Regions from separate parts of the Cohnella boryungensis genome, predicted to be linked through region 1. Evidence: predicted binding sites of a transcription regulator. Region 1 holds the regulator's gene; each other region holds the start of a gene.
The links. Region 1 encodes Rex, which represses fermentation and respiration genes when NADH is low (regulators of the CRP and FNR family bind a similar motif). Its sites were predicted from a motif close to TTGTGAAATATTTCACAA; they were not measured.
Positions count from the first base shown of each region.

Region 2: ACFO1S_RS28025 (DUF2249 domain-containing protein) is a predicted target of Rex. The motif match lies at 4,415-4,432, and genes of this name have one in related genera.
Region 3: ACFO1S_RS02045 (DoxX family membrane protein) is a predicted target of Rex. The motif match lies at 4,161-4,178, and genes of this name have one in related genera.
Region 4: ACFO1S_RS27430 (hemerythrin domain-containing protein) is a predicted target of Rex. The motif match lies at 3,475-3,492, and genes of this name have one in related genera.

Region 1 covers NZ_JBHSED010000005.1:174,583-182,591, forward strand. Annotated here, with positions in the region: gene panD (aspartate 1-decarboxylase) at 1-122, shown strand, start outside; gene ACFO1S_RS05375 (hypothetical protein) at 194-829, shown strand; gene dinG (ATP-dependent DNA helicase DinG) at 889-3,768, shown strand; gene ACFO1S_RS05385 (redox-sensing transcriptional repressor Rex) at 3,765-4,421, shown strand; gene ACFO1S_RS05390 (amidohydrolase) at 4,418-5,725, shown strand; gene ACFO1S_RS05395 (cell wall elongation regulator TseB-like domain-containing protein) at 5,722-6,240, shown strand; gene ACFO1S_RS05400 (hypothetical protein) at 6,430-6,966, shown strand; gene ACFO1S_RS05405 (AAA family ATPase) at 6,959-8,009, shown strand, end outside.
Region 2 covers NZ_JBHSED010000074.1:140,897-148,905, reverse strand. Annotated here, with positions in the region: gene ACFO1S_RS28055 (GNAT family N-acetyltransferase) at 1-272, shown strand, start outside; gene ACFO1S_RS28050 (SRPBCC family protein) at 342-794, shown strand; gene ACFO1S_RS28045 (ADP-ribosylglycohydrolase family protein) at 809-1,744, shown strand; gene ACFO1S_RS28040 (metal-sulfur cluster assembly factor) at 1,950-2,249, opposite strand; gene ACFO1S_RS28035 (hypothetical protein) at 2,281-3,513, opposite strand; gene ACFO1S_RS28030 (DUF2249 domain-containing protein) at 3,527-4,078, opposite strand; gene ACFO1S_RS28025 (DUF2249 domain-containing protein) at 4,117-4,350, opposite strand; gene ric (iron-sulfur cluster repair di-iron protein) at 4,686-5,402, shown strand; gene ACFO1S_RS28015 (Crp/Fnr family transcriptional regulator) at 5,423-6,118, opposite strand; gene ACFO1S_RS28010 (YwiC-like family protein) at 6,278-7,018, shown strand; gene nrdD (anaerobic ribonucleoside-triphosphate reductase) at 7,104-8,009, opposite strand, start outside.
Region 3 covers NZ_JBHSED010000003.1:151,341-159,349, reverse strand. Annotated here, with positions in the region: gene ACFO1S_RS02060 (queuosine precursor transporter) at 372-1,052, opposite strand; PreQ1 riboswitch class I at 1,060-1,104, opposite strand; gene ACFO1S_RS02055 (DHA2 family efflux MFS transporter permease subunit) at 1,221-2,690, opposite strand; gene ACFO1S_RS02050 (PadR family transcriptional regulator) at 2,808-3,356, shown strand; gene ACFO1S_RS02045 (DoxX family membrane protein) at 3,554-4,087, opposite strand; gene ACFO1S_RS02040 (YpdA family putative bacillithiol disulfide reductase) at 4,253-5,263, shown strand; gene ACFO1S_RS02035 (PAS domain-containing sensor histidine kinase) at 5,330-6,373, opposite strand; gene ACFO1S_RS02030 (response regulator transcription factor) at 6,363-7,019, opposite strand; gene ACFO1S_RS02025 (GAF domain-containing protein) at 7,047-7,478, opposite strand; gene ACFO1S_RS02020 (Crp/Fnr family transcriptional regulator) at 7,716-8,009, shown strand, end outside.
Region 4 covers NZ_JBHSED010000074.1:9,324-17,332, forward strand. Annotated here, with positions in the region: gene adhE (bifunctional acetaldehyde-CoA/alcohol dehydrogenase) at 1-1,745, opposite strand, end outside; gene ACFO1S_RS27420 (hemerythrin domain-containing protein) at 1,767-2,255, opposite strand; gene ACFO1S_RS27425 (DoxX family protein) at 2,289-2,843, opposite strand; gene ACFO1S_RS27430 (hemerythrin domain-containing protein) at 2,903-3,415, opposite strand; gene ACFO1S_RS27435 (winged helix-turn-helix transcriptional regulator) at 3,618-4,025, opposite strand; gene hxlB (6-phospho-3-hexuloisomerase) at 4,124-4,672, opposite strand; gene hxlA (3-hexulose-6-phosphate synthase) at 4,675-5,307, opposite strand; gene ACFO1S_RS27450 (carbon-nitrogen hydrolase family protein) at 5,444-6,394, opposite strand; gene pdxR (MocR-like pyridoxine biosynthesis transcription factor PdxR) at 6,685-8,009, shown strand, end outside.

The DNA of each region.
Region 1 (8,009 bases):
TCAATTACGGACTATTCTCGGATGAGGAAGCCCGCCGTCATCATCCGCGGGTCGCCATCATGGACGAAGCCAACCGCGTTGTCAAATTGTTGGCGGAAGAGCCGCATTCGACCGTTTTGTAACGCGTATGAAAGCTTCCCCCGAAACGCAGAATGAGCAGTACAGTCTGACTTGCGAACAAGGGGGAACGACAATGATCCGACAATGCTTCGCGACCATGAATGAGGTGCTGGACGAACTTATTTTGCATTATTCCCAAGCCTCTAATGATCAAAAATCCGATTTTCGGCAACAATGGGACATGCTCAAATCGCTAAGTGATGATATTATTGAACTATGGCTTCAGTTCGAGGACAAGATGGGACACTTCAGGGATTTGCAGCAGGCCTCTGCAGCCGCTCCCGAGCCCTGCATGTCCCATGATGCGTTCAGCAAGGGACATGGCTACTTCAAGCTTCAGATGTTCGGTCAGGCTTCTGCGCATCTGGAGGAAGTGCTTGCCGCTTACCCCGATTTTCTCTGCGGCCGACTGTTTCTGGCGATGTCCCTTATGCATTTGTCGCGGTGGGGAGAAGCGCAGAGGCACTTCCTGCTTATAGCGGCCATGGCCGATGAAAGCCGGGTCCAAGCGATCGCTTTTAATGCTTTAGGCTGCATACAAGCGGTTTATGCGCATCTGGATAAAGCGCAAGCTTACTTCGCCAAGGCGCTCGACGCCGATCCCGGCTTCGGGGATGCAAGGCATAATCTGGAATCGGTATGCCAGGGCCATGAACAGATTCAATTGCATTTCGGCAGCGCAGAGCTGAATGCGCTCGTTCAGGCTTGACTCGGATTCCTGTACGGATATGAACGGAATAGCGTACCGGGAAGGAAAGGAACTCAGGAATGAAATTTGCCGTGCTCGACTTTGAAACGACGGGCATGTCGTCCGACAAAGATGAAATTATTCAAGCGGGACTCGCCTTCATTGACGAGACGGGGACCGTTTGTTCGACTTATGCCAGCTTCGTGCGGCCCTCCAAGCCTATACCGCCGGAAATCACCCGTCTGACAGGGATTGCCGACAAGGATGTGGCGGGCGCGCCCGAGCCGGAGGAGATGCTTAACGACATCGTGCCTTTGCTTCAGGATGTCGTACTGGTCGGCCACAACGTTGAGTTCGATTTCCGCTTTCTGCAAGCCGCCCTTGATCGGAGCGGCTATTTGCCGTTCGGCGGAAGATTGCTGGACACGGTCGAGCTGGCCCGAATCGCGTTTCCGACGCAGTCGTCCTTCGCGCTTGCTTCGCTTACTCAGGCATTGGGAATCGCTCATGATCGTCCGCATCAGGCAGATAGCGATGCTCTGGCTACGGCCGAGCTGTTCTTGAGATGCAGAAGCCGTCTGCGAGAATTGCCTTTGTTGACGCTGCAAAGACTTCATGGCATGTTTGAGTCCGATCAGGACGATCTTGGATGGTTGATCGCGGATACTTTGTCATGGAGAGAGATGCAGCCGCATATGCCCGAAGACGGTCTGTTTTATTTTCGCCAGTTCGCGATGAGCGTCGGGGACTGGAGCGAAGAGCAGAATGGCCGACGGGAGGATGGAGCCTCCCTGGCTTTGCAGAATATGGATTTCGATAGCTATTTGGCCGCCGTGCAGGGCAACCTGAAATCAGCCTTCCACGCATACGAGGCAAGAGAAGGTCAGGACATCATGTTCAAGCAGGTTTATGATGCCTTGGAAGAGGACGCCCATCTGCTGGTCGAAGCCGGTACTGGAACAGGCAAATCTCTGGGCTACTTGCTGCCTTCCCTATATTATGGACTGAAGGAAGACAAAAAAATCGTCGTCAGCACGCATACGATTCAGCTTCAAGAGCAGCTGCGAGAGCGGGACCTGCCCTTGCTTCAGCAGGTGCTGCCAATGTCCTTCAAAGCATCGGTATTCAAAGGCAGAAACAACTATTTGTGCTTGAGGAAATTCGAGCATCGTCAGCAGCTTCCCGCCCATGCCTTCAGCAGAGAGGAAGCGGTTACCCGGGCCGGTATGACGGTGTGGCTGGGCGAGACGCTTCGCGGAGAATCCGAGGAGCTGAATACCGGCGGTCGAGGTCGCGAAGAGTGGAGCGCTGTGGCAAGCGATGCGGCCTCCTGCCTGAATCGGGCGTGCCCGTGGTTCAGAAGATGCTTCTATCATCGCGCTCGCCAAGAGGCGGGCAAAGCGGATTTGATCATCACGAACCATGCCCTGCTGTTCACCGACATGCGGGCGGATCATCGGCTGCTGCCGGCCTATGACCGCCTTGTCGTCGACGAGGCTCATCATCTGGAAGAGGTGGCAAACAGTCATCTGGGCGAGAAAACCTCATACGCTTCCTTGATGATCCCCATGCAACGGGCCTGGAAGGATGCCAGAACGGGCCTGCTTCCGCAGCTGCTCTCGACTGTGTCCGAATCGGGCCTGGCGCAGGCTTCCGTCTGGTCGGAAAAGCTGGAAATGGTCATTCCCAAGCTTCATGACATCCGAGAAGCATGGGAACGCTGGATGGAAGCGTTATTCCAGCTGCTGTCCAGCCAAGCGGCTGCAGACGAGACCGGCAGTCTAACGCTGCGGCTTAAACCCGATGATCTTCCCGCGCAGTGGGATGCGCTTGGCATCGACGGGAACAATGTCATTCAGCTGCTTTCCGATTTTATCCGACCGTTGGAGAAGCTGGCTGTCGAAATTCGCGAGGATACGGACGAGCTCGGCATGCAAGGGCTGCTGACGGATCTCGGCGGCGTGCTGAAGGATTTTACGAACGTTCGCGCCGATACTCAGTCGTTTGTTACGCTTGGCAAGCCCGAATTCGTCTACTGGATCGAAGGCCACTCGCAATATCGCAGCCGATCGATCCAGGTCTTAGGCGCCCCTGCGGATGTGAGCGCCTTACTGCGCGAAGGGGTATTCGAGAACAAGGCGAGCGTCGTGATGACCTCCGCAACGCTGACGATCGACAAGTCCTTCAAGTATGTTACCGAACAGCTCGGTCTCGACGAAGCCGAGAAGGGCGGACGTCTCAAAACGGCCATGCTGCCTTCGCCTTTTCGATATCGGGAGCAGGCGCTCGTGCTGATCCCAAGAGATTTCCCGGCCATTAAGGGCAGGGACGGAGAGAAGGCTTTCATTCAAGCGCTGATCTCCTCGCTGCAGGAAACCGCCCTCACGGTAGGCGGAAGAACGCTTGTGCTGTTCACCTCCTATCGTATGCTTCGGGCGGTATACGACCCGTTGAAGGAGAACCTTGAACAGCACGGGATTCAGGTGCTCGGTCAAGGAATGGACGACGGCAGCCGCAGCCGGCTCACGCAGCAGTTCATGAAGCAGCCGGCTTCCGTGCTGCTGGGCACGAGCAGCTTCTGGGAAGGCATCGACTTGCCGGGAGACGCGCTGACCTGCCTGGCCATTGTCAGGCTTCCTTTCCAGCCGCCCAATCATCCGGTCGCGGAGGCCAAGTCGGAGAAGCTGCAGGCCGAGAACAAAAATCCGTTCATGAAGCTCTCGCTTCCCCAAGCCGTTATCAAGTTCAAGCAAGGCTTCGGGCGTCTCGTTAGAACCTCTACGGACAAGGGGATCGTCATACTGTACGATACCCGGGTGATCGATACGAATTACGGAAAGTACTTTCTGTATTCCTTGCCCGGCCCCAAGATGGAGCACCTGCCCACCTCGGGCATGACCTCAAGAATCAATGAGTGGCTGCATCCACAGGCAGCATTGGAGGAAGGAGAAGCGAGATGAAACCTATTAAAATTTCCGAAGCTGTCGTCAGAAGGCTTCCGATCTATTTGAGATTTCTTAACGAGCTGAGCTTGAGCAACATTCAGACCGTCTCCTCTCAGGATTTGGGGGAAAAGCTGGATCTCAATCCTGCGCAGATTCGCAAGGATCTGGCTTATTTCGGAGAATTCGGCCGCAAGGGCGTCGGGTATAACGTAGATTATTTGATCGAGAAAATTCGTCAGATTCTCAAGCTGGACAAAACGATGAATGTCGTTCTGGTCGGAACAGGCAACTTGGGACGTGCTTTATGCAACTATAGCATGTATATTAAAGATAACATGAAAATCGTAGCGGTTTTCGATGCGGACCCTAGCAAATCCGGCACGCTGTTGAACCACCTCGTCGTTCAGCCGATGCAGGAGCTGGCGGACTCTGTACGCCAACTGGACATCTCCGTGGGGATTATTACGGTGCCGGCGAGCGAAGCCCAGAAGGTAGCGGATGAATTCGTTGCCGCGGGCATACGGGGCATCCTTAATTTCGCCCCGGTCGTGCTGAAGACTTCGCCGGGGGTTCGGATTCACAATGCCGATTTTACCGCAGAGCTGCTTAGCCTGGCTTATTATATGGATCATCATGAAGCGTTGAATGAGGGAGACGGAGAGAGATGAAGCAAAGACGATTAATCCAACGGGGTACTTTTGTTACAATTGACGAACAGCTGCCTGTATATCAGGGCTGGCTGGCCATGGAAGACGGCAAGATTGCCGCGATGGGACAAGGCGAAGCGCCGGCAGAGGAAACCGCGCTCGCGACCGAGACGCTTGACGGCTCCGGCTTGCTGTTTATGCCGGGACTGGTGAACACGCACGGTCATGCGGCGATGTCCCTGCTCAGAGGAATGGCTGACGATCTGGCTCTGCAGGACTGGCTGCAAAATCATATGTGGCCTACCGAGGCCAAATTCACCGGAGACGACGTTTACTGGGGATCGGCTCTGGCCGCTGTTGAGATGATTAAAAGCGGTACGACGACATTCGTCGATATGTACGACCACATGCATCGGGTGGCCGAGGTGGTTGACACCTCCGGTCTGAGAGCGAGCTTGACGAGAGGCGTTATCGGCTTATGCCCGGAGGACGTCCAGAAGGCGAAGCTGGAGGACGCGATCCGCTTCGCCAAGGAATGGCATGGCAAGGCGGACGGCCGCATCAGCGTCATGATGTCACCACATGCGCCTTATACCTGTCCGCCGGATTACATTCTCAAGTTCGTGGAGACGGCGCACGAATTGAATTTGCCGATGCATACCCACATGTCCGAGACGCTTGCGGAAGTGGAGCAGAACGTTAGGGATTACGGCGTGCGTCCCGTAGAGCATCTGGATCGTCTCGGAATGTTCAGCCGACCTACTTTGGTCGCCCATGCCGTACATCTGAACGACGAAGAGATTGCCCTGCTCGCTGAGCGCAAGGTTGCGGTATCCCACAACCCGGTCAGCAATCTGAAGCTGGCCAGCGGCGTGGCAAGAGTGCCTGAGTTGCTCAAGGCTGGCGTGACCGTCTCGCTCGGGACGGATGGTGCTGCCAGCAACAATAACCTGGACCTGTTCCAGGAGATCTCGACGGCGGCCTTGATTCACAAAGGGGTCTCCGGCGATCCAACCGCGATACCGGCAGCCGAAGCTTTGCGGATGGGCACTCTATACGGCGCCCGCTCCATCGGCCTTGAGGGCGTCACCGGGCAGTTGAAGACAGGCTTGAAGGCGGACATTATCGCCTTGAATATCGGCAAGGCCCACTTTGTGCCGCGTACGGATGTCGTCTCCCATCTTGTCTATTCCGCAAGAGGCGCGGATGTCGTTCATGTCTGGGTAGACGGCAAGCCGCTGCTGCGCGACGGCCAGTTGACAACGCTGGATGAAGAGAAGATCATGGCGGAAGCCGAGCGTTGCTATCAGAGGCTGCGGGCATGAGCGCGGTTCGGGGCGAAGGAAAGCGGTTCTTTCCTTCCCTCACTCGAGGGAAATGGATCATTCTGATCGCGGGATTTGTGCTGTTTGTCCTCGTTTCCTTCGTTCTATACGTGCGAACGGCGGATTCCGAATACCGCAAAGAGGAGAACAAAGCCGTTCGTCTGGCGAAGGAGCAGGGCGGCTTGACGGAAGTGACCGAAGCGGTAAGCCATACCTGGGAGGAAACCGTGTGGGTCGTAACCGGCAAGGATGCGGAAGGTCAATCGTGGATGGTGTTTGAGCACAAGGATGGTGTTTTGCGCGCGAAGCTGGATGACAATCTCAGCAGGGAGCAAATGCTTGACCTGTTCGCCCGGGATCATGAAGGCAAACCGATTCGCATGATGCCTGGCTGGTTCAACGGCCAGCCAGCTTGGGAAATTCGTTATTGGAACGATGCCGGCGAAGAGCATCAATCGCTGTCGTTCTACGCCTTGGCTGACGGCTCGATGCTCAAAACATACACGCTGCAATAAGCGCTGCTTATTGGGCAGGAAAACGCCGTAAAGGCGTTTTTTTGTTGGATTGCCAGCGATCGTCTAACGATTCGTCTATCTAAACCTGATATACTCTTAGTTGTAAGCGAGGTCGAGCCTTGCGTTTGACCTTTCCTGACTTTTCTCGACGATTGCCGTCCGAGGTCAACACTAGAGGAGGAACGGTAGATGAATAAACTTAAATTGATTCCAATCACGATAACGGCGGCTGTGACGGCCGCAATTTTATTCGGCGGATGGTTCGCCTACAATCACTATGGCATCGAGAAGCCGCTGGACAAGGTTGCTCATTCGGTGCCCGGCGTGGACTCGGCCAGCATTGATTTCTCGGGAAGCCTGGTCACCGTCAAGGTTCAACTAGACCCTGATGCCGATCTGGGAACCGTGTACCGCACGATCAAGCAGCAGGGAGCTTCCGAAATCGGCAGCCGAAAGCTCGAGCTTCTGGCTTCGGGGCAGAGCAGCGAGCGCTTGGAGCAAGCATGGAGCTATTCGCTGTTCGACGTGGCGGAGGCGATGGAGAATCGCCATTATTCCGGCGTTCGAGAGGCGATGTCGCAGATGTCGCAGCAGTTTCCCGGCATTGTCGCGACGACGGACATGGATGAAAGCAACGTGTACATTTCCATGAAGGATGGCGACTCGGCCAAATTCGTCGTGCTGCCTAGACAGCCTGCAACGTTAGGAGCGTGGCCGAATGCGTAAATTAAGCGAACACCGCAAAGAGATGGCGATCGGCTTCTTCGTTGTCCTGCTTGTCTTTTTAGTATTCGTCGGGCTGCCTCCTTCCATACTGGTCATGGGACTTCTGACGTTCGGCGCGATTTTTTTGTTCACGCGCTCCAGAGGTGGACTGGCAGTGGGGGCTGCCGGCAAGAAATCCGTCATACGCAAGCCGGAGTATCTCACGTTCGAGGATATCGGAGGTCAGGATCAGCCGAAAAGAGAATTAACGGAAGCGCTCGATTTCCTCGTCTATCGGGACAAGATCGAGAAGCTGGGCATTCGTCCGCTGAAGGGCATTCTGCTGACAGGACCTCCGGGAACGGGCAAAACCTTGCTTGCCAAAGCGGCCGCCCAATACACGAATTCCTCTTTCGTCGCAGCCTCCGGCAGCGAATTCGTGGAGATGTACGTGGGCGTCGGAGCAGGCCGGATTCGCGATTTGTTCAAGGAAGCGCGACAGCAGGCGATGAAGCTTAAGCGCGACAGCGCGATTATTTTTATCGACGAGATCGACGGCATTGGCGGGAAAAGGGACGGCGGACAGCATCGCGAATACGATCAGACGTTGAACCAGCTGCTTACGGAAATGGACGGAGTGCAGGGAGACGAGTCGGTTCGGGTGCTGCTGATCGCCGCGACCAACCGCAAGGAATTGCTGGATCCGGCGCTGCTGCGTCCGGGACGCTTCGATCGGCACATTCAGGTCGATCTTCCGGACAAAGCCGGAAGGGAGCATATATTGCGGCTGCATGCCCGCAACAAACCGCTGGATGCGGCAGCCTCCCTCTCGAAGGTGGCGCAGGAAACGTTCGGCTTCTCCGGCGCCCAATTGGAGAGCGTTATGAACGAGGCGGCGATCTATGCCATGCGCGAAGCGTCGGAGACGGTTACGACGGCTCATCTTACGCAAGCCATCGACAAGGTCATGATGGGCGAGCGGATGGATCGCGAGACGACCCGCGAGGAGCGGGAACGGGTGGCGATCCATGAGCTGGGACATGCGATTGTTGCGGAGCAGGTTC
Region 2 (8,009 bases), on a different contig from region 1:
GGGCAATACGGGAAATAGATCGTGATAGTACTGAGCTGAAGCGGTTTTTCGTGCATCATGACTATAGAAATCAAGGGATTGCCGAGGCAATCTTGTTGGAGCTCGAGTTCAAGGCGCGTAATCAAGGATATAAATGCATTAAGCTGGAAGCGGGGGAAGCCCAGCCGGAAGCGCTCAATTTCTATCGCAAGCATGGCTACTATCCTATCGATCGATTCGGCAAATACGCAGAATGCGCATCAAGCGTGTGCTTTGAGAAGCAACTCGGATAAGCGCCTACGCAACATGGGTTTTTCTGGAATCGATAGGCAAAACTGCTGTGAACGAGGAGGGGAGAGTCAATGGTCGTCATAAGGACGGAAGTCCACATTGCCGCTCCTATTGGGCTGTGCTTTCAGTTGGCGAGAAATTTGAAGGTCCATGCCGCAACGGTATGGGAGCGTACTCGCGAGTCGGCTTATTCGACAGGCCCTGTCGGGCTCGGTGAGAGGGTGACCTTCGAGGCGACGCATTTCTTCATTCGTCAGAAGCTCGTCTCGGTAGTTACGGAGTATAACGAGCCTTACAGCTTTACGGACGAGATGGAATCGGGAGCCTTCAAGCGCCTGAGGCACACACATGAATTCGAGGAATCCGGCGGCGGCACGATCATGAGGGATACGTTAGCCTTTCAAGCGCCATTCGGCTTGCTGGGACGTTTGGCCGAGAAGCTTGTATTAAGGAGGTACATGACTCGATTTCTGGAGCATAGAAACAACGAACTGAAAAAAATTATAGAGCGATACGAGACTTGAGGGGGAGGGAAAGAATGAGTGCAGTACAAGCTGCAATATTAGGTTTATGTGTCGGCGATGCGTTAGGGGTTCCCGTTGAATTCCGCAGCAGAGAGGCGCTTCAGTTAAACCCGGTAACCGAGATGCTTGGATATGGCTCGCACTCACAACCTATCGGCACTTGGTCGGATGACAGCTCCTTAACCTTTTGTCTTATGGAAAGCTTAATCGAGTGTAAGGATATCAACTTGTTTGATATAGCGGGGAAGTTTACGGAGTGGCTTTGGCGGGGCTATTGGACGCCTCACGGGAAGGTTTTTGATGTTGGAGCCGCTACTGCTAGAACGATAGAGCGAGTGAATGATGAGTTTATTAGACCGGATTTGGCTGGAGGCAAGGATGAGTACAGCAACGGCAATGGATCTTTAATGAGAATTTTGCCGTTGGCCTTTTACCTATTCGATAAGCCTCTAGAGGCTAGAGTGAGAACGGTTACGGAAGTATCATCGATTACCCATGGACATCGGACTTCCATAATCTCTTGCATGATCTATGTTGAGGTCGCCATTTGTATGCTGCAAGGAATCAGCCTTCCGGAGGCTCTCCTTAGAGTAGGGAAAACCATGGGTCAATTGCATTTCCCATCGCGGGATTTAATTCGATTTAACCGAATATTTTCTAGGGATTTTTCTTCGTCGAGTAAAGAGGAAATCCATTCCTCGGGCTACGTCGTTCATACGTTAGAAGCGAGTATTTGGAGTCTGCTGACTTCGGAGAGCTATGCCGAGGCCGTGCTGAAAGCTGTCAATCTGGGGGAAGACACCGACACCACCGGGGCTGTAACTGGAGGTCTGGCAGGCCTGCAATATGGCTTAGGACAGATTCCCGCCGACTGGATGGAGCAGTTAGTCAGATTGAGCGATGTCATGGAGCTGTGTTCCAAATTCGAACGACAGTTTTACTATTCCTGAAAGGATAAGGAGAAACGCAAATGAGCCATCCGTATTCGTTCGTGCGAGGAGGCGGCCTGGTCTATCTGGGACCCCCAAGATACGATGAAAGAGTCTTTTGTCGAGAGCTAGGAGCCGAGAGACAACAACGCGCCCGATGAAATGTCGGAGCGCGTTGTTGCTGTTTGCCTTACCTGATTGTTGCTGCTCCATCGCTATATGGCGACTAGAAGTAACCCAGTGAGCTCCTGGCCGCCTCGGACATTCGTTCAGGCGTCCACTTGGGCTCCCAGACGAGATCGACGTCAACCTTGGCTTTGTCGGTATTTTCGATCAGCGTCCATTTCACTGCGCCTACAATTGTATCGTGGAGGGGACAGCCAGGCGTCGTTAACGTCATGACGACGCGAATGCGATCCGGCTCTTCATACACCTCGTACACCAGTCCGAGATCTACGATATTTACGCCGAGCTCGGGATCGTAGACGTCCTTTAACAGCTCGCGAAGCTGCTGCGATTGAGCCATAACCCGTTTCACTCCTTCTTGAGAGATTGGACTATCGAGTAAATACAAGGCCGATTATAGCCATGTAAGCGATAGAGAACAGCGATAAGATCGTACCGGACAGGGAGATCAGCGTTGACGAGCCGATGGCTAAGCCCGCGAGAAGAGCAAGGCTTGCGAGCCCAATGGCGGCCAGTCCGATGCGCACCTTTTTCTCATCCAGAAGATGCGCCATAAGCGGAGTTCCCGGCTTTCCCGCCTGCTTGCCGTACTTGTGCGTCCACCAGAGAAAAGGAACAATTTTGGATGCGTAGCTGAGGATAGTGAACGAAACCCAACCGCCCAAATACAGCCAGCCGGCAACTGTGATGGGGCCGGAGTTCAGCATTCGATCCGGGTACAGACATGCATAGACCAGCATAAGCGTCAGCATGCAGGCGAAGGCCTGGTTCGCGTACACAGACGCTTGAATTCCTGATCCGGGATGGCGCTTATGCCGCTTCCTCTTAATTTGCAGCAGATGAACATTGTAGAGCAGGACGGCAGCGACAAGCATAAGCAGGGCTAGCCTCAGAAGAATTGCGTTGCTGTCGATGAAGAACGAGAGCGCTCCTGCAAGAACGGATGCGTTCCATAACAGAAGCACGACGGTTTGCAGCTTCTCCGGATAGTCGTGCGCAAGATAGAACATCGGCAGCATCTTGTAGCTGAAGCCGGTAATCAGCAAGCCGAACCACCCGATCGTCCCCATCCAGATGTGCGCCCCGAACAAGCTCTCGTGAGCGTCCAGCATCCATCCGCCAGCGAAGTTAAGCCCCATGCCCATCCCGGTGAGTCCGGTCAGTACCAGGTAAAGCACCGAGCATGCGGCGCTAATCGTGACCGGATTCCAAGCGCGTGCCCGGATTAAGGTGACGCCGATATTCCAGCCGAACAGCAGGATTCCGATGAGTAAGAGCCCAGCCGAGCCGGCAATCCAATAGATCTCCCCGTCCATGAAGCCGTACAGCAGACCGCACAGGCCGATAGTAAAGCAGACATAATTGACGTAGCCCAGCCGTTCGCTATAGATAGCGGATTGCGTAATTACGTTAATTAGTTGATAGACGGCCCCCATAGCCAGGGAGGTTGCCCATCCGAGAACGAACAAATGGGCATGGAACCAGCCGCCGGGGCTGCGCAGCTCCTCTCCGAGCCATCCGGTCAAGGACGACAGGGAGGCGATCTGGAACAGCACGAATCCGATAATCCCCGTAAGGATAAAGAAAAAGGGGAGACGGGACATCGTTCTCGCCTCCTTACGTCTTTTGAATTTTGACCTTTGCCGAACCGTCCGGCTGTTCCTCTACCGCGTAAGCGTATCCCAGACTATGAAGCTCTTCAATAAGGAACATGGGCACGCGATCGTTATGGATGTGCACTTCGTCCCCCGACCGGCAGCGCTCCAATGCGGCCAACGTCCGTATCATCGGTTTGGGAGGCTCCAGTCCGCGGTTGTCCAAGACGACGGTTTTTGCTTCTTCAGTGTCCGAAGAGAGAGCCGGTTCGGCCGGCTCCTCCAAGACCGTTGCCTCCTCCTCGATGGAGGGCGCATTAAGCCAATGCTTGTTCTTCTTGTTGACGAAGGTGGATACCCAGTGATCGGCGCTGATCTGCTCCGCTTTGCCTGCGAAGCCTTTAAGCTTAAGCACGCCGAACAGCGGCGTCGGCTTGAAGGTAGCATGAAGGACGAACAGATCGTCCTTGCCCAACCCCTTCACCGCATCCATAATTAATTGAAAGGGCTCCAGCTTCTTGCGAAGATGGGGTCTGACGTCCAGCTCGACGACGTGAGCGGCTTTCTCGTTCATCCTGCATCATCTCCTTGCTCTCCTGCTTCGCCCGCACGTTATACCTTCCCGATTCTCACCTGAAAAAAGAGAGGGCCTTGCTCGATGTAGTCCCAAGTGAACTTGCCGGGATGTACGGAATCGAACTGGTACCTCAGCGGCACGGGATCGTGGTCGTTCTGCAGAAGCATCGCTTCGTTCGGCTTTAAGGCTTCGAAGGTTTCGAAGATGACCTTGTGCTTCAGCTGAGGCGGATATTCGGTGGCATTAACGGTAGCTGCGAATGTGCTCATCGTTCCTTCCTCCTAGGAGTGAAGTGCTTACAACTTCGATTATAGAGGAGCACAAGCGCAAGGTTTGTGACAGAAATCACAATCATCCCGGTTTTCAAAGAGAGAGGTCATCATCCTGTTGTCTGCGGAATATGTCCATTTTATGAAATGGACGAGTATTAAAGCATAAATATCGGGATCGAGTGATCAGCGTCACAGGACGGTTCCTCAATAGCGGTTAGATTCAGCATAAGCCATTCCGAATAAGACCGGGGCTTCACGAGCGATATTCATTCGAGACAGCGAAGACTCCGGTAGACTGCCAAGATCGAATCTAACCCAGGAGGTTGATCAAGATGGTACAACGGTTCAGCGGAGAAGAGAAGATAGGCGCAATCGTCGCCGAGTATCCGGGAGCGAGCAATTTGTTCAAGGAAGTGCGAATCGATTTCTGTTGCGGAGGGGATCGCAGCCTTGCGGAGGCCGTCCATCTGAAAAAGCTGGATGAGCAAGACATCCTGAAGCGGCTCAATGACGGTTATCAAGAGATGAAAAAACGGGCGGAGCAGGAGGAGACAGACTGGCGGGAAGTGCCGATTGCCGAACTGGTCGATTACATCGTACATCGTCACCATGGCTATTTGCGTCAGGAGCTGCCGCTGCTTAGCGAATTTGTCACGAAGATATTGCGGGTTCACGGAGAGGGACACGCCGAGCTGGCGGAATTGCACAGATTGTTTCATCAAATGAAAATCGAGCTGGACCAGCATCTGATCGAGGAGGAAGAAAGACTGTTCCCGCTGCTGAAGCAATGGGAAGAGGAGCCTTCGGCAGAGCAGAGGGAACGAATGGTCAAGGCGCTTGACGGCCTGGAGGACGATCATAGCGCGGTAGGGGAGCTGCTCAAGGATATGAGAGCCGCCACGAACGGTTATGCGCTGCCCGCTGAAGCCTGTCGGACGTACACGATCGCCTTCCGCAAGCTGGACGAGCTGGAATCGGATCTCTTCCAGCACATTCATCTCGAGAATAACATCCTGTTCCCGCGCGTCTTAAAGCTGTCCGCGTCCTGAGCCATTGCGCGGTTATCGCCTTATTTCGTTTCCCGCTGCCGCTTCAAGGCTTCAAGATCGATAATTACGATGCGATTACGGTCTACCTTAAGCAAATTCTCCTTGCTTAGCTGGTTCAACACCCGGTTGATCGTTTCGCGGGTGGTGCCGACCGAGTTGGCGAACTCCTGGTGGGTCATCGGCAGGTTGATCGTAATAATGCTTTCCGTCATTTTGCCATGCTGCTCGGCCAATTGAAGCAGGAACGACAGCACGCGATGCCGCGCATCCTGGCCGGACAACACCTGGAGCTTCTCCTGAAGCTCGCGGATTTTATCTCCCATCACGCGCATCATCTTGATCGCGATGGACGGATGACTCATCATCAGGCGCTCGAACAAGCGGACCGGAATCGCCAATAGACGGGAGTTCACGATCGTTTCGGCCGTCGCCGGATAGGGGTTCTGATTGAAAAAGCCGGTATGCGGAAACATGTCGCCGCTCTTGAGGAAGGAAACGATCTGCTCGTGCCCGTGTTCATCCGTCTTGTAGGTTTTGACCAATCCGTCCTGAATGAAGTAGACGGCTTCCTTCTCGCTTCCTTCGGCAAAAACAATCGTTTTTTTGGGAGCGGGACGAGATAAGCAGATTTCTTCCACTCGTGCCAGCTCCTGATCGTTAAGATCGTGGAATAGGGGCACCTGACGCAGAAAGACAAGCGTTTTTTCCCTGTTCATTGAATTCCTCCTTGCGTTAGTGATGGCTTGGAGAGTATCGCTGCGCTAATTTCTATTTTACTTGATTTCGCCGTGCATTTGGCTGCGAAGCGACAAGCTTTTCAACAGAATGATGAATCCTTGTCGCCCTAGAATTGCGAAGGAAAGGCTGAGACGGCGATGAAAAGGAGAAGCGTTGTCATCCCTCATGAGCATGGCGGCTGGGCGATGATCAGCGTGCCGTATGCGTTCGGAATGATGGCCGGAACCCCGCAGTGGGCGCATGCCTGGTTGTTCCTGGCCTGGCTGTTCTTTTACTTATCTTCCTATCCGTTGCTTCAATCGTTTAAGAGATCGGCAAGCCGGGGGCATCTGCTTCGTTGGAGCGCGATCTACGGAATGGCTGCATTAGGCTGCTTAATTCCGGCGCTGCTTGTGCGGCCGGAGCTGATCTGGTTCGGAATTCCGCTCCTGGCGCTGCTGCCGATCAATCTGGCGTATGCCAGACGCAGAGCGGAGAGAGCCATTGCGAACGACCTTTGCGCCATCCTGATCTTCTCTCTGGGCGGAGCGGCGGCTTACTTGCTCGGCGGCGGGGCGTGGGACGGTACGATGGCCGTAGTTGTTTTGTTCAGCCTTATGCATTTTACAGGCAGCGCATTTTTCGTCAAAACCGTATTTCGCGAGAGAATGAGTCCCCGGTGGTTGGCGTCAGCCCGCATCTATCATATTGTTATTCTGGCGGTGCCGGCTCTGATCGGCTATCCGTGGATGACGTTGGCTTTTGTTTATTCAACGACGCGGACATTCCTGTATGGGGGCAAGATGATCCGTCCCTGGAAGGCGGGAATCATCGAGATTGCAGGCGCGCTGCAATTTCTGCTGCTGGCGATCGGCCTGCTGCAATTTCATCCGTCCTAGGCACGGAAGGCAGACGGATTGGGTAAGGGGCTCATCGCTCATCCGATTAAGCGGAATGAGCGAGAGCCCCTTCTTTGCGATGCGGTTATTCGGACAGCGATTCCTCTTTAAGCCGCTTGCGGGTGCTCCAATCGAACCTTCTTGCTTTGCTCCAGAAATTGAACTCGCCCGTATAATAGCCGTCGGAGTCGACTTGCAGCTTTTTGCGGGCAATCATCTTGACGTAGCCGATGACTCTGCTGAAAGTCGCGATATCGTCGCTGTCGCAGACCGGACAGGTCGTGACATTGCGGCCGTCCTCGGCCAAGAGCTGCTGGCCGCAGCACAGACAGCTCGTCAACGTCGGCGTAAGGGTAATATATTGAATCGGTTTGTCGAAAATGCTCCTTAAGTACTTCGCCAGCCGCTCGGGAGGAAGCTTGCTCTCCAGAAAGTGATGCAGGATGCTGCCGGAGGTGGCATAGGCCTGAAACTCCGCGCTGTTCTCGACTTGCCGGAGGAAATCCTCCTCGCTGAAGGGCAGCATGCAGCCGGATGTCAGATAGACGTTCTCCCCGGAGCCCTGGACATAGATGTCGCGATTGCGGCCTTTCGCCCATTTGATATCGTGTCGGGCCAGCTTGATGGCGGCATTCTCGCCCGGAGCGTATTCAATTCCGCAAGCAACCCGGTCCCGGACGATGAAGGCGTTGATCTTCTCCGTCATCCATTGCATGATTTTGTGGGCGAATTGCTTGCCCGCCGCGTTGTTCATGCCGCCGGGATAGCCGCAATTGATCAGGCCCTCGTGCATGCCGGCAACGCCGAAGACGTTAAAATAGTTGGACAAATCCCGGTTCAACGCGAAGAAGGTCGGGTAGAGCTCCTTGTTCCGTTCAATCCACTGGCGCTTGGCCATATGGCCCTCCTGCATGACATCCAACAATTGTTCGAGCTTGGCGAAAAGCAACTCCTCGTCGTGGGCGTATTCCATCAACACGCGATTCATGTT
Region 3 (8,009 bases), on a different contig from region 1:
TTTTTCGGCGGTTCTCGATTCACCAAGTCATTTCCCGCTCCGACAACTCTTCCTATAATTGTAGCAGACGCGGATTTCACGAGGATAGGGGAAATGAAAATACTGCGACTGTTATGCGGATCGCGTGCTGATTCAGGAAAATAGCGAGCGGATGAACTGTACCATAGGCAGGGGCGTACAAGGTTATCGATGAAAAGAGAAGGGCAGCTATCTCCTGGAGACTGCCTCATACAGTTCTGAAATCGCCTCTTAACGGGTTTACCGTTAACATTTCAGGACCGTATAGCATCGGAAGGAGATAGCTGCCCATTACCATGCATCCATCGATAATCGTTCGGTACGACTCGGTTACTTATGGGAGAGCCTTTTTTTTACGCTTCCTTAAACTTAAAGCTGCGAGCCCAGTAAATGACCGGGGTCGAAGCGACCGAAATGACGAATTTAAGCAGATAGGTAGTGAGCACGATTTCCCACCAGATGTCCCAGGCGTACTCTCCGGCGAACGCGATCGTGCAGAATACCAGCGTATCGACCATCTGGCTGACGCCGATGCTTCCGTTAAGGCGAATCCATAGCTGGTTGCGCGACGGAAATTTGTTTCTGAGCTTGCTGAATATTTTCACATCGAGAAATTGGCTGACATAATAAGCGGTCAAGCTGCCGAGCGCGATACGCGGAGCGAGACCGAAGATCGTCTCCAGCGCAGGCTGTCCGAAGTCGGTTTCCTGAGGCTCGAACACAAGCACCATCTGCATGATGGCCGTAGACATCAGCAGGAAGAAGAATCCAAACCAGACCGCCTTCTTCGCTTCCTTCTCTCCGTACTTCTCGTTCAAGAGATCCGTGGCCAAATAAATCGAGCCGTACATCGTGTTGCCCAGCGTCATGACAAGACCGAACATGCCGATTGTCTTGATCACCTGAATGTTGGCCAGCACCACCGCAGCCGCCACCCAGGCATACAGCCCCTGCTTCCCGAACAACCGGTAGCACATCAGGAACAACGCAAAGTTGACCAGAACGAACAGCGCGCCCCAACCGAGATTAAACATATGAATCATCCTCCTAGTTTTGTTAACGCGGGAGTTTTCGAACCGCGGCTCCGCTTTGCGGAGCAAACGCCTAATTATAGCACGAATAAACCGGATGCCAAGCGGAATGTTTTTCCCCCGGCATCCGGTTTCGTATGCAAGCTATCCGTTCTTTGCCGCGCGGGCTGATCAAGCCTCGGCTTGAACCGCTTCGAGCTTGGACTCTTCTTCTTTGGCATGCTTGACCTTGCCCACGAGCAAGCTCAGCGGCAGCGCGGCCACCGCGATGAACGTCGCGACCACATATACGTCATTCACGCTCATCGTGAAGGACATCATTGAAATATGGGCCATATCGGTGTCTCCCGCCATAGCGAAGACTTTGCCGTGGTACTCGGATCTCGTCGCCAGCAGCGTCGTGAAGATCGCGATGGCGAACGAGCCGAAGACGTTCCGCGTCCAGTTCATGATCGCCGAGGCGTGACCGGTCAATTCGCGCGGCACCAGCTCCATCCCGGCATTGCTCGACGGCATCATGACCAGCGCGATGCCGAGGTTGCGAACGATCATCCAGAATAAAATATAGCCGTGCGACACGTCGATGCTCAGCCAGCTTAGCGTCAGCGTACCTATCGTCAGCAGCACGATTCCGACGGACATCAGCCAACGAGGGCCGATTATGCCGTACAGCTTGCCCACGATCGGCATGACGAGCGCCATCGCCAGCGAGGCCGGAAGCAGAATCAGCCCGGTATCCATCGCCGACACGTTCTGAATGCGCTGCAGAAATACCGGCGTCAGGAACGTCCCCGAATACAAGCTGATCGTCAGAATGTTGGCGATCAGCAAATTCAGCGTATATCTGCCGTTGCGAAATACGCGCAGATTCAGCAGCGGCGTCTTCGCCGTCAGCTCCCGCCAAATAAACAGAACGAGGACAACGGCTCCCCCTACAAGCAAGGAGAGGGTTTGCCAGGAGTCCCAGCCCCACTTGTGTCCTTGGCCGAGAGCCAGCAATAAGGCCGAGCTGCTCGCGATAACGGTGACGAAGCCAAGCGCATCGAAGCTCTTGGGCACGCTTAAGCGATAATACGGGATATAGGCGGCGACGCACCAGATCGCTACGATTCCGATTGGCACGTTCATCAGGAACAGCCATTGCCAGTCGTAATTTTGCAGCAGCCAGCCGCTGATGGTCGGACCGAACGCAGGCGCCATCATGGCCGCCAGCCCCCAGAGAGCGACGGCCATCGCCTGCTTCTCGCGGGGCACGATCTGATAAATAATCGACATGGTCGCCGGAATGATCAGTCCGCTGAACGCCCCCTGGAGCACGCGAAACGCAATCAGCGAGGACTCGTCCCACGCCGCGGCGCACAAGCCGGAGGACAGCGTGAACCCGATCAGGGAGAACAGATAAAGCCGCTTGTAGCTGAATCTCTCGCCCAGATAGCCGACGATTGGAGCGGTCGTCCCCATCGCCAGCATGAATCCCGTCAGCGTCCATGTCACGGAATCCAGACTCGTTTCAAAGTGATCCTTCAATATTTCCAGCGCGATATTAATCGTGCTCGAGGCCAGAATGCACAAGAACGATCCGATAAAAATTGCAACCATTACGGGCATAAAACGTATTTCTTGATTATTGGTTTCTCCCATGCTTCTTTCTCCACGCCCTTCGTGTATTTATGTATTTATTTACATATGATATCGCAAGAAAACAATGATAACCCTTCACCCTCATTTTGTCAAAGCTTTCAATCTGGAGGATTCGCCATGAACACATTGGCTTACGGCTTGTTAAGCCTGCTTTCTCATTCATCCTTATCCGGCTACGATCTCATGCTGAAGATCCAGCCGTTCTGGCCGGCCAAGCATAGTCAAATTTACCCTCTGCTGGCTCGTCTGGAGCAGAAGGAGCTGGTTTCCTGCGCGCTTGTTCAGCAAAGCGACAAGCCCGACAAGAAGGTCTACTCGATCAAGGAAGCAGGGCTTGCCGCGCTGCGGGAGTGGCTGACAGAGCCTGCCTCCGATCCGGTAATGCGAGACGAGCTTATGCTGAAAGCCTTCTGCATGTCCAACGTCAGCCCGGCTGTCTCGCGCAAGCTATTCGTAGCGCGGCTGGAGCATTACCGGAACAAAATGACGCGCCTTCAGGATAGACTGCAAAGCATTCGCCAGCACGACGGCCTGGAGGAGGGCGCGCTGCCGGTCTATAGCTCCCCGTATTTCGGGGCTTTTATCTTGCTGAACAAAGGAATGATGACCTGTCGGACGAACATTGAATGGTGCGAGTGGGTTCTGCAGATCGTTCCTGAGGAGTAACCGAGGCAAGATTGGGATCGAAGAGGCTGCCGCAGAACAGGCCGTCCGTTATCGATACATGAAAGAACCGTTCCTGTCGCAGTGGAGGATTTGCACTCCCTCACTCATCAGGAACGGTTCTTTATTTGACGCAAGAACAAGCACGGGGCCGCCCCCTATAGGGACGGCCCCCGACTAAACCATGGTTAAGCGGATGGTTAAGCCGTCGGCGCTTCCGGACCGCGATTTCCCCGCTTCCCGGTCAGCTTCAGCCAGCCTTTGCGAATCAGAGGCAGGAGGTAATAGTCCAGTCCGAACTTGCCGGCATTGGCGCCAGCGAGGAACACGATCACGCCCAGCAGCGTCAGCCAAGGGTTAGTCGATATCGTGCCGGCGAAGAGGAACAGGAAGTTCATCAGCAGCCCGAAGAAGGCGGCCGCGGCGGTCAGTCCTCCGACGATCAATCCCAAGCCGACGAGAAATTCGCCCAGAGGAATGAGGAAGTTGATCAATTTCACGTTCGGCAGGGCGAAATGCTCCAGAAAAGCCGTGTATGTCGGATAGATCGATTCCTTCGTCGCTTTATCCAGAACCGGATTCTCAATCGCATTTTTCAGAAAGCCCGAAGCGCTGAATCCGTCTCCGGTAAGCTTGTGCCATCCGGCGTCCAGCCATTGCCATCCGAGGTAGATGCGAAGAAAAGTCATTGCAACTGCTGCCCAGACGTTCTCTCTAAGAAATTTTATTACCATAGCAGCCATCTCCTATCGTTCGTCTTCCTTGTTTTCCTTACACCCTCATTATGCCGGGGAATTCCGAAAAATAATGTGAAATTAATCACAAACATGCGATTATTTTGTTGCGCTTAAGTCGTGGTACAATAGAAAACAAAAGCTTTCGAACTGGAGACATCCGCGATGAACGAACGAGAAGGCCTGAAGCAAGAGCAAGCGATTATTATCGGAGCCGGCCCATGCGGCTTATCCGCAGCGCTGGAGCTGCAAGCCGTCGGCATCGAGCCTTTGCTGCTGGAGAAGAACGCCGTTGTCCATTCCATCTATCAATATCCTACCTATATGCACTTTTTCAGTACGCCGGAATTGCTGGAGATCGGCGGCATTCCGTTCACAACCCCGAACGACAAGCCTTCGCGCCGCGAAGCGCTGCAATATTATCGGGACGTGGCGCTCCGCCGGAACCTGCGGATTCGCGCCTATGAAGCGGCGACCGCCATTATCCCCCAGAAGGACGGCTCCTTCCGGGTGCAGACGTCCGATCGCTTCGGACACGAGCGCTTCTACGAAGCTCGCAGCGTGATCGTCGCTACCGGGTATTTCGACCATCCGAATCTGCTGGGCATTCCGGGCGAAGAACTGCCCAAGGTGACTCACTTTTTCGGGGAGGCACATCCGTATACCGGCATGAACGTCGCCATTATCGGGGGCAACAACTCCGCCGTGGACGCGGCGATGGAGCTGCTTCGGGTCGGGGCCCGAATTACGGTCGTTTACCGGGGCGATCAGTATTCCTCCAGCATCAAGCCCTGGGTCAGACCGCTGTTCGAGGGCAACGTCAACAAGGGACATATTCGCATGCTGTTCTCCTCCCGCGTCGTCCGAATCGACGAGACCGATATCACGGTGCAGCCTCTGGAGGAGGGTGCTGCCCCCTACCGGCTGGACAACGATTTCGTGCTGGCGTTGACTGGCTTTCGCCCCGAACGAACGTTGCTTACAGACGCGGGAGCCGTGGTTAACCCCGAGACGACTGTTCCCGCATTCGATCCCGAGACGATGGAAACGAATGTCCCGGGGCTGTTCATTGCGGGCGTCATCGCCGCCGGACGGGAAGCGAACGAAATCTTCATCGAAAGCGGACGTCATCACGGGAAGCTGATCGCCCGCCGCATCCAATCATTGCTGGAATAAGCAATGGGCATACGCTCTCTAGACGGCAAGAAGACCGGCCGCATAAGCGAACCGGTCTTCTTGCCGTTATTTCTGCGGAATCGTCAGCACGACCCTGGTGCCCTTGCCGGGCTCCGAGTGAATCCTCAGCTCGCCGCGAATCGCCCTGGCCCGCTCCTCCATACTGATGAGGCCCACGCCTTCCTTGCTGCCGTCTCTCTTGAAGCCCTTGCCCTTGTCCTCGATGGCAATCTCCACGCAATCTCCGCGATCGTGCACGCTCACCGAAGCCTCCGAGACATCGGCATACCTGCCCGCGTTCGTCAGCGCCTCCTGGATAATCCGGTAGATCGTCGTCTCCTCTTGGATGCTCAATCTTCTGCGCAGATCGGACTGGAAAGCGACCTGTATCCCGTAATGCTTGGAATACGTATCCAGGTAAGTCCGCAGAGCCGGAATGACGCCAAGATCATCCAATACGGTCGGCCTTAATTCCCAAGCTAGCCCCCGCACATCGGCCATCAGATTGGCAATCTGCTCCCGCACCTTTGCCAGCTTGTCGTTAGTCTCGTCCGATAGAATCGTATCGACGGAGATCAGCAGCGAGAACAGGCTTTGCCCGATCCCGTCGTGCAGATCCCGCGAGAAGCGGCGGCGCTCCTCCTCCTGAATCTGCATCATCTGGGACAGGAGCAGCTGCAGCTCCTCCTCCGCCTGCTTGCGCGCAGTAACCTCATGACGGATGGACAAATACTGATACGGCTTGCCTTCCTCGTTGAGGAACGGAACGATCGTCGTATCGACCCAGTAATAGCCGCCATCCTTGCTGCGGTTTTTGATCTCGCCGCGCCACACCTTGCCCGACCCGATCGTCCGCCAAATCTCCTTCATGAACGCCGAGCCGTGATAGCCGGAATTGATAATTCGGTGATCCTGCCCGAGCAGCTCTTCCCTCTTGTAGCCGGAAATCTCGCAGAATCTGTCGTTCACGTACTGGATCTTGCCTTGGCGGTCGGTAACCGCCACGATCGAAGCCTCGTCCAAGGCATACTTCAAATCGGACAGGCGCTTCAGCGTATTTTCCAGAGAGCCGCCTTCGTCCGAATCATACCTCGCGTATTCATCCGTCAAAGTTCAGCAGCCCCTTCTTCATCGCAAACTTGACCAAATCCGGCCTCGTCTTGAGGTTGAGTTTGTCCATCAGATTGCTTTTGTGGGATTCTACCGTCTTCACGCTTATGACCAGCTGCTCCGCGATATCCTTGTTCGTATAGCCTTGAGCCACCTTGGCCAGAATCTCCTTCTCCCGTTCGGACAACGATTCGAAGGGGCCTTGGTCTCCGCCATGCTTAAGCTTATCGAGATATTCCCCCATAAGCCGTTTGGTCGCTGTCGGATGCAAATAGGCGTTGCCTTCGGCGACATGACGAATCGCGCTGATCATCTCTTCATGCGGCGAGCTCTTAAGCAGATAACCCGAAGCGCCCAGATGAATAGCGCGAAACAAGTATTCCTCGTCGTCGTGCATCGTCAGAATCAGCACGGCCGTATCCGGCAGCGCTTTCTTTAATTCGGCCGTGGCGCTTAGCCCGTCCTTGCCGTGAGGCATGCTGAGATCCATCAGCACGACGTCCGGGCGGCACTCCAGCGCTTTCGCGATCGCCTCTTCCCCCTCGGTCGCTTCCCCGACCACTTCCATGTCCGCTTTGGCGTTAAGCAGCATCGCCAGGCCGGACCTCACGACGGCATGATCGTCGACCAGCAGTATCCGGATCATTTTCCCGCCTCCTTCCCTACAGCCCTATCATAACAAATCGGGAAACCGTTCGGCTATCTCGGCGGCCGCTTTCGTTACGGCCTGGCGTTGGGACGCTTCGTATGCGCGCTGCGTCCGATCTCCGACAAGCAAAATGCCCGCGATCTCCTGTTCCTCCATGACGGGTACCGCATAAGCCGAAACCAGACGCTCCGTCAGAATAATCGAGTACCCGGCATGCTTCTTCGACTCCTCATAGCTCCAGGCCAGGCCCCGCCCCACTTTGATGACCTCTCCTTCAATCCCTTGGCCGTAACGAACGCTGATGTTCAAATACCGCTCGTTGAGGTTGCCGGACACCCACTTCCAGCGCGAGTAGCGTTCCCGCCTGTCGATGATGGCCAGTGCCGAAACATCGCTGCCGACCTCCGCTCGCAATCCGTTCAGCGTTCCCTGAATTTGAAGCTCCTGTGCTTGCATATGGCCTTCCCCCGTTCATGCCTTCCTTTCATTCTATTGTAACGATTATGAGAACGCCTGTAAGTCAGGGAAAACCCTGAAAGATCTCGGGATAAACACCTATCTTTAAGGGGAAATGTGATTTTCCTCACACAAAGATAGGGGAATTCCCCCTCGTCATTTCAGCGAATTCCCCGATAACATTATTTCCCTCGGCAAGGTACGATTGAGTTAACAGAACGAAGGGAGATGGCGACGATGGGCATCAACTGTCCGACGATGGCGAACGAAAAAACGGGGGAGCGCGCGTGCTCCAGCAATAAGGGGATCGCAGCCTTCTGTACCCCCAAGCAATTCGAGCGCCTGGAGGGCATCATGGTGCCTATGCGGGTAGCCGCAGGCGGATTTCTCTTCTGGGAAGGCGACGAAACCGAGAACATCTATTATATTCGCAGCGGCAGAATCAAGCTGCGCAAATCGACCGAGGACGGGAAAGAATATATCCTCTCGATCCTTCAGGCAGGCGACCTGATCTGCGAATTCCCCGGAGGA
Region 4 (8,009 bases), on a different contig from region 1:
ATGTCGAGAAACTTCATCTTCAGCGAGTCGAAGCTCGTTTCGGGATATTCGTAGAACAGCCACATCGCCTTCGCGGCGTCCATCGGCGAGCCTCCGCCCAGCGCGATGATACAGTCGGGCTTGAACTGCGCCATCATCCGCGTTCCCCGTTCAACGGTATCCGTCGAAGGGTCGGGTTCGACATCCGAGAAGATTTCAACCGCTACAGGCGTTTTCCGCTTGCGAAGGTAATACTCCACCTTAGCCGCATAGCCCAGGCTCACCATTGCCGCATCGGTAACGATCATGACCCGCGTGATGTCGGGCATCTTCTCCAGGTATTGCGTCGAGCCCCGTTCGAAGTAGATTTTCGGCGGCACCTTGAACCATTGCATATTCAACGTGCGGTAAGCGACGCGCTTCAGGTTGATCAGGTTAACCGCAGTGACGTTCGAGGTCGTCGAGTTATGTCCGTAAGATCCGCAGCCGAGCGTCAGCGACGGGAGGTTCGTATTGTAGATGTCGCCGATCGCGCCGTGCGTGGACGGAGCGTTCACGATAATCCGGCCGGTCTGCAATCGGGCCGAGAATGCGGCGATGACGGCTTGGTCGGTCGAATGGATAACCGACGAGTGGCCCATCCCGCCGAAGGCGACGACCTGAGCGGCGCGTTCGATGCCCTGCTCGGCTCCCTTCACTTTATAGCACGCCAGCACGGGGCTTAACTTCTCTGCCGACAGCGGATATTTCTCGCCGACGCCGGCTAGCTCCGCTACCAGAATTTTCGTGCCCGCCGGCACCGTGATTCCGGCCATCTCGGCGATCTTCACCGCCGGCTGGCCGACGATAACCGCGTTGACCGCGCATTTGTCCGAATTGATGACCAGCCCGGACACCTTCTCGGTTTCCTCCTTGCTCAGGAAGTAGCAGCCGTGCTGGATCATCAGCTTTTTCGCCGCGTTGTAGATCGTTTCGTCCAGAATTACCGCTTGCTCCGAGGCGCATATCATCCCGTTGTCGAACGTCTTGGACAGAATCAGATCCGTGACCGCCTGATCCAGATTGGCCGTCCGGTCGATGAAGCACGGCACGTTGCCGGGACCGACGCCGAGAGCCGGCTTGCCGGTGCTGTAGGCTGCCTTAACCATCGCCGAGCCGCCTGTCGCCAGAACGAGCGCAACGTCCTTGTGATTCATTAGCTGCTGCGTCGCATCGACCGAAGGCTTCTCGATCCATTGGATGCAATGCTCGGGGGCGCCTGCGGCAACTGCGGCCTCAAGCAGCGTTTTCGCCGCTTCCCGGCTGGAGCGCTGGGCCGACGGGTGGAAGGCGAAGATGATCGGGTTGCGCGACTTCGCGGCGATCAGCGCCTTGAACATCGTGGTGGATGTCGGATTGGTCACCGGCGTAATGCCTGCGATGATGCCGACAGGCTCCGCTACGACCCGATAGTTCTCGTAAGGATTGTCTTCGACAACGCCGACGGTTTTCACGCTTTTGATGCTATGGTAGATGTACTCGGTGGCAAATATGTTTTTCGTGATTTTGTCCTCGTAGACGCCGCGCCCCGTTTCCTCCACCGCCAGCTTGGCGAGCGTCATATGACGGTCCAGACCGGCCAGCGCCATCTGCTGCACAATTCGGTCTACCGATTCCTGATCCAGCTCCAAATATTTCTCCTGCGCCAGCCGGGCTCTTTCCGCCAACTGGTTCACTTCATTCAGCGCGGTAACGTTCGTGTCTTGTACGGGTTCTTTTGCTGCCATATTATCAGCCTCCTTGTGTAGTTACGAGCCAATATATTCGATTTCGTCCATAAGCCTTTCCACTGCGGGGACAAGCGTCTCGTCCTCCACGCGGAAATGCTCGGCGATAATCATCAGAACCTGGAGCAGCAGCGACAGGCAGTCTTCGGGAGAATCCACCTTTTCCACCGCTTGCAGATAGGCGTCGTAGAATTGCTTGGCGATCGCGTCCTCTTGCTCCAGCACGGCCGCCGGGCCCATCCTGCCTCCGCAGATTGCCGCTCTTGCGATGGGATAGATGATTTCCTGCTCCTGCGCAAGATGCTTCTGCCAATCCTCCATGAAAGCGACGAACTTGTCGTGAACGTTGCGATGGTGCGTTCCCCAGAAAGGATAATCGAAATTGCCGGGGTTCCAGCGCATAAGGTTGCACAGCTCGCGAAGCCTGTCGTGCAGATCATCGTGCTCTTCCTTCCACTGATCGTACCTCAGATAGAGCTCGAACAGCGGAGAGGTTACCTGTTGAGGCATGTTTTCTCCCTCCTGTCTTTTATCGGCATCTTGTCAGTGCGGCAACACTTTCCCGCCGAAGCCTTGCCCATCCTCGCCGTCCTTATGCTTGCGTCCGGCCGTCAGCTTCGTCCAGCCTTTGCGCAGAAGCGGCAGCAGGTAAGCGTCGATTCCGAAGCGTCCGGCGTTGGCGCCAGCCGTGAAGACCAGGAAGCCGAGAGCTAGCAGCCATGGATTGGTGCTGACCGTGCCTGCGAAGACGAACATCAGATTGAGCAGGATGCCGAAGAAGGCCGCTGTGAGCGTCAGTCCTCCGACGATCAATCCGATCCCGATCAGCGTCTCCCCGACGGGAATCAGGAAGTTGATGATCTTGACATTCGGGAGAGCGAAATGCTCCAGGAAGTAAGTATAGTTAGGGAACAGCACCTCTTGCGTAGCCCGGTCGGCGACAGGCTTGCCGATCGCCCCGTTCAGGAACCCCGTAGCATCGAAGCCCCCCGTCAGCTTATGCCACCCTGCCTCAAGCCATAACCATCCGACGTATATGCGAACCAGAGTAATTGCTGCGGCCGCCCAGATGTTCTCTTTGAACCATTTTGCCAACATCATAACCATCTCCTTAATAAAATTTATAGATGGCGGATTTGAACCCGGTTAACGTGCGATCAATAAGCCTTGGATCTTTCCGCCAGCTCCAGCATGATCTCCTCTTCCTCGCGGAACCGGTTGTTGAGCACCGCATAAGCTTGGATCAGATAGGAGGAGATTTTGCGGGCTTCCTCGCGGTTCATCGGCAGATTTGATTTGTCCAGCGCCTGCAAAAACTTCTTGATGTATTGCTCCGCCAGCTCGTATTCCTGCTCCATGAGCGTAAACAGATCCGGTTCGGCTCCGAGATAAGAGGCGGCGTGAGGGAACAGCTCGGAATCCTCCCACTGGGTATGCGCGCTCCAATGTCTCATGAAGAGCTTGACAATATCGTGCAACTGGCCGATCTCGCGGTTCAGCCTTCTATCCTCGGGGACATTGCGGACAATGCAGGCCTGCTCGTAGATGTTTCTCAGCTCCTGCTTCAGCAGCTCATGCTCTTGTTGGGCTCGGGCTACGGAGTTTTCGAGCATCAGCTCGGCAACGCCGCTGCCTTTAATCGTATGGTCAATAGGGACGTGTAGCTTCACCTGTGGATCACATCCTCTCTGCTTGATGTCTCTAGTATAAACCCGATCCCTTCGATTTCTTGTGAAATAAATCACATTGTAACAAACTGTTCTTAACTGCGTATTGCAAGCCGCCAAATTGCGCCAAGTTCACAAAAAAGACGCATCTCCCCTTGCATTGCGGGAAGATGCGTCTTATGCTTCCGAATTCCAACCAATCGACTTACTTGAGTTGAAGGTCCTGCTCGCGGGGCTGGCAATCCTTCTCGGGCCTCTGGCCTTGCCAGATGACGTTGTCGCCGTAATCCTTGCCCCAATCGTACATCATTCTCAGAATGGGGATCAGGCTTTCGCCATATTCGGCGAGCGAGTATTCCACCTTGGGAGGCACGACCGGGTAGACCTTGCGGACGATCAGACGATCCTCCTCCAGCTCCCTTAATTGATTCGTCAGCATTTTCTGAGTAATGTTAGGAATCAGCTTCTTCAGCTCGCTGAAACGCTTCGTTCCTTCCAGCCCCAGATGCCATAAAATAATGAGCTTCCACTTGCCGCCGATGACCGCCAGCGTCAGCTCCTTCTCGCAATTGATTTCCTTGAGGTTGATACGATCCTTGATATCGACAGGCAAGGCGCTTCATCCCTTTCGATCTCGATAATAGGAAAAGCCCCCGCCGCGTGCGGCGAGGACATTGACCGACTTATGACGTACTCCCATTGTACCCGATTTCACTCCAGATTGGCATGTCGGGTGAACATTTGGCTTGAATCCGCGTCGTGCTTGCGCATCAGTCCAAGCACCGTCGCATCGTAGAACACCAGGAGCGTCTGTTCGAACAAGGAAGCCATCGGCTGAATCGTGGCGAAATGACCCTCGCCCTGATCCTTCGCCGCCCCCGGAAGCTGGACGACGATATCGGCCAGCAAGCCAATCGTCGAGCCCGGGTGAATCGTCACGACGGCGACCGCTGCCCCTACGCTCTTGGCCTTCTGCGCCATAGCTGCGAGGCTCTTCGTTTCCCCCGAGCCAGAGCCGACAACAAGCAGATCGCCTTCGGCAATCGCCGGAGTTGTTGTCTCTCCGACTACATATGTCTCATATCCCAGCTGCATCAGCCGCATTCCGAACGCTTTTCCCATAAGTCCCGTGCGGCCCGCTCCGGCCAGAAAAACTTTCCTTGAGCTTCCGATTGCCTCGGACAGCCTGTCCGCATCCTCGTCGCGGATCAAGGAAACCGAACGCTCCAGCTCGCCAACGATTCGAAGGGCGTCCTTCATCCTTATTGACCGCTGACCAGACGTTTCATCTCGGCCGCTGTCGCGTTCTTGTCCTGCTGTCCGGTGATGCCGCCGCCCACGATAACCAGGTCAGGCTGAGCGCCGATAACCTCAGGCAGCGTATCGAGCTTAATTCCGCCGGCAATCGCCGTCTTGGCATTTTTCACCACGCGCTTGATCGCGGCCAGCTCCTCGAAGGAGTTTTTGCCGTCCGCTTGATGGTCGTAGCCGGAATGAACGCATATATAGTCTACCCCGAACGAGTCGATTTCTTTAGCCCGTCCTTCGATATCCTTAACGTTAATCATGTCCACCATAATTTTCCGTCCATGCTTACGGGCTTCGGCAACGGCGCCCTTAATCGTCGAATCGTCGGATACGCCGAGCACGGTGATGATGTCCGCTCCCGCTTCGGAAGCTTTCAACACCTCGTAGCCGCCAGCGTCCATAATTTTGAGATCGGCCAGCACGCGGAGATGAGGAAAGGCTTCCTTGATCTCCTTTACCGCTCTCAGTCCTTCGTTAATGACGACAGGGGTTCCGATTTCCACGATATCGATATGCTCGGCCACTTCGGCGACAACCTGTTTCGCGCCGGGAATGTCGACGAGATCCAGGGCTAGTTGAAGTTCCATGGGGTCACGCTCCTCGCTTGCGGTATATTTTTCACTGCAAGCCCCATTGTAGAGGGGTACTCCCAATTACGGAAGTAGGCACTTTCGTGTGGCATAGTTACCCGCAGGATACCGTTGAGGCGTTGCTCCGCGGTTTTTAGTCGCTTCGGACGACAATTTCCCGTTTCCCAGTCCGAACCGTCAGCTGAAAGACGTCCGGACGGCTGTAGTGCCCGACCGGATCAAAGTCGAATCGGCTTCTCGCGACCGCCGCCAGCTCCAGGTCGGCGATGAGCATGCCTTCCTTGCCATAGAGCGGTCCGGCAATGTATTCTCCCATAGGTCCGACGATCGCGCTGCCTCCCTCGCACAGCACCTCCGGACCCGCTTCGATCTCGCCGTAACCGCCAAGGTCCGTCGGGTAGCTCATCTTGGTCGCATACTGATTGCAGGATACAACGAAGCAGCGCCCTTCGCACGCGATATGCCTCAGCGTGGATTGCCAGGTTTCGCGGGCGTCGGCGGTCGGGGTCACCAGAATGTCGATGCCTTGGGCGTACATCGCCATTCTTGCCAATGGCATATAGTTTTCCCAGCAGATCAGTCCGCCGATCCTTCCGTAAGGCGTATCGATGACCGTTAGCGTACTGCCGTCCCCTTGCCCCCACAGCAGCCGCTCAGAGCCGGTCGGCATCAGCTTGCGGTGCTTGCCCAGCACCTCTCCTTCGGGACTTACGTACAACAAGGTGTTGTATAACGTTCCCCCGCCGAACTCCCTGTCCCTTTCGACTATGCCGACGATAAGGTAGACTGCCGACTCTCTGGCTGTGTCGCATAGCAATTCAGTGTCCGGTCCCGGAATTTCCACGGCATTGCTCCAGTACCTGTGCCAGTCGCTGCGCCCTTCCTCGCTGCGGCTGCCGACTCGCGCCCCGAAGGAAAGCCCTCTCGGATAGCCGGGTACGAACGTTTCCGGGAATACGACGACATTTGCCCCCTGCGAGGCAGCTATCGCCGTTGCTTCGCGAATTTTGTTCAAAGCGGATTCCTTGTCCATCAGCTTGGGCTCGGCTTGAATGACGGCTATGCGAGCATGCGATGCTTTCATGTAATTGACCTCCCATGTCGGGTAATCGGGCGCAGATTCCCATTGCTCAAGCTCAACAAAATGACTACCACCATAACAAGGACTTGAAACCGTTTTTTACTTGGATATCATCATAACGCAGTTCGGCTGGACGCGTACCCTCCATTCCCTCCGTTCTCCGACCCTCCACCTCGCGTGTCAGTCGATATGCAGCTCCATTCGCCCTCTTCGGTGGCGCAGTTCGGTTTTCTTTTGCCAAGCCGTCTGGTATGATGCAAGCAATCCATGTACAGAAAGTCGGGTGAATGGCGATGCGCCAACCGGATCGGTCGAGCGGCAAGCCTCTGTACCGCCAGATCGCCGATGACATCGAGCGAAGGATCGCCTGCGGGGAATTTCCTCCAGGAAGCTTGCTTCCGTCGGAACGAAAGCTCGCGGACAAGCTGAACGTCAATCGCAGCACCGTCATCCTCGCATATGAGGAGCTTCGGGCGCTTGGCCTTGTAGAAAGCCGCTCGGGCAAAGGCACGTGGGTAAGCTCCAACAAATGGGGAATAACGCCCACGCACAGTCCCAACTGGCATCGTTATGTCGAAGGCGGCTATTTTCTGCCCAATCTGGTGTTTCTCCGTCGAATCAGAGAAGCGCTTCGGGGCGATCCGCAGCTCATCGATTTCGCCAGCGGAGAGCTGGCGGCGGATCTTGCTCCGGGAGACGAGATGAACGCCCTGATGAGAACGGCCGGCCGCACCGAATATTGGGGATACGACAACCCGCAAGGATACGGGCCGCTTCGAGAATCAGTCGCGGCTTACTTGCGGCAATATCGGGACATTCAGACCACCGAATCCTCGGTCCTGATCACCTCGGGCTCCCAGCAATCGCTCTATCTGATCACGCAATGTCTGCTGTCGCCGGGAGACGCGGTCGCTATTGAAGAGCCCTCCTATTGCTATTCCTTGCCGATGTTCCAATCGGCCGGGCTCAAGCTTCTCCGGCTGCCGGTCGATAGCCATGGCCTGCAGCCCGAAATCATTCGGGAATTGTTCAAAAAGCATTCCATCAAAATGCTGTTCGTTAACCCCAACTATCACAATCCGACGGGCACCGTGCTAGATCCGCAGCGCCGGAGCCGCCTGCTTGACATTGCGAGCGAGCTGGCGATTCCAATTGTCGAGGACGATCCGTTCAGTCTGACCAGCTATGATAGCGTCCCCCCGCCCTCTCTCAAGTCGATCGATCGTCGGGGCTCGGTCATCTATATCGGCTCGTTCTCGAAAATAGCCGCCTCCGGCATGCGCGTCGGCTGGATGGTCGCCCCCCACGCCGTCGTCGATCGGCTCGCGGATGCGCGGCAGCAAATGGACTTCGGACCCAGTGTCATTCCGCAGATTATGGCTGCCGAATTTCTGAGATCGCCCGACTTCTTGCCTCATCTGGAGCGACTTCGCATGCGTCTGCTGTATAAGCGGGACCTGCTCGTGGAGGCTCTGAACCAGCAGCTGGCGGACCTGCTCAGCTTCACGGTTCCCGAAGGAGGCTTACATCTGTGGTGCAAGCTGAACGCGGAAGCGAACGACGGCAAGCTGCTGGAGGAAGCTATCCGGCAGGGCGCCGTGTTCGTTCCCGGCAGCGT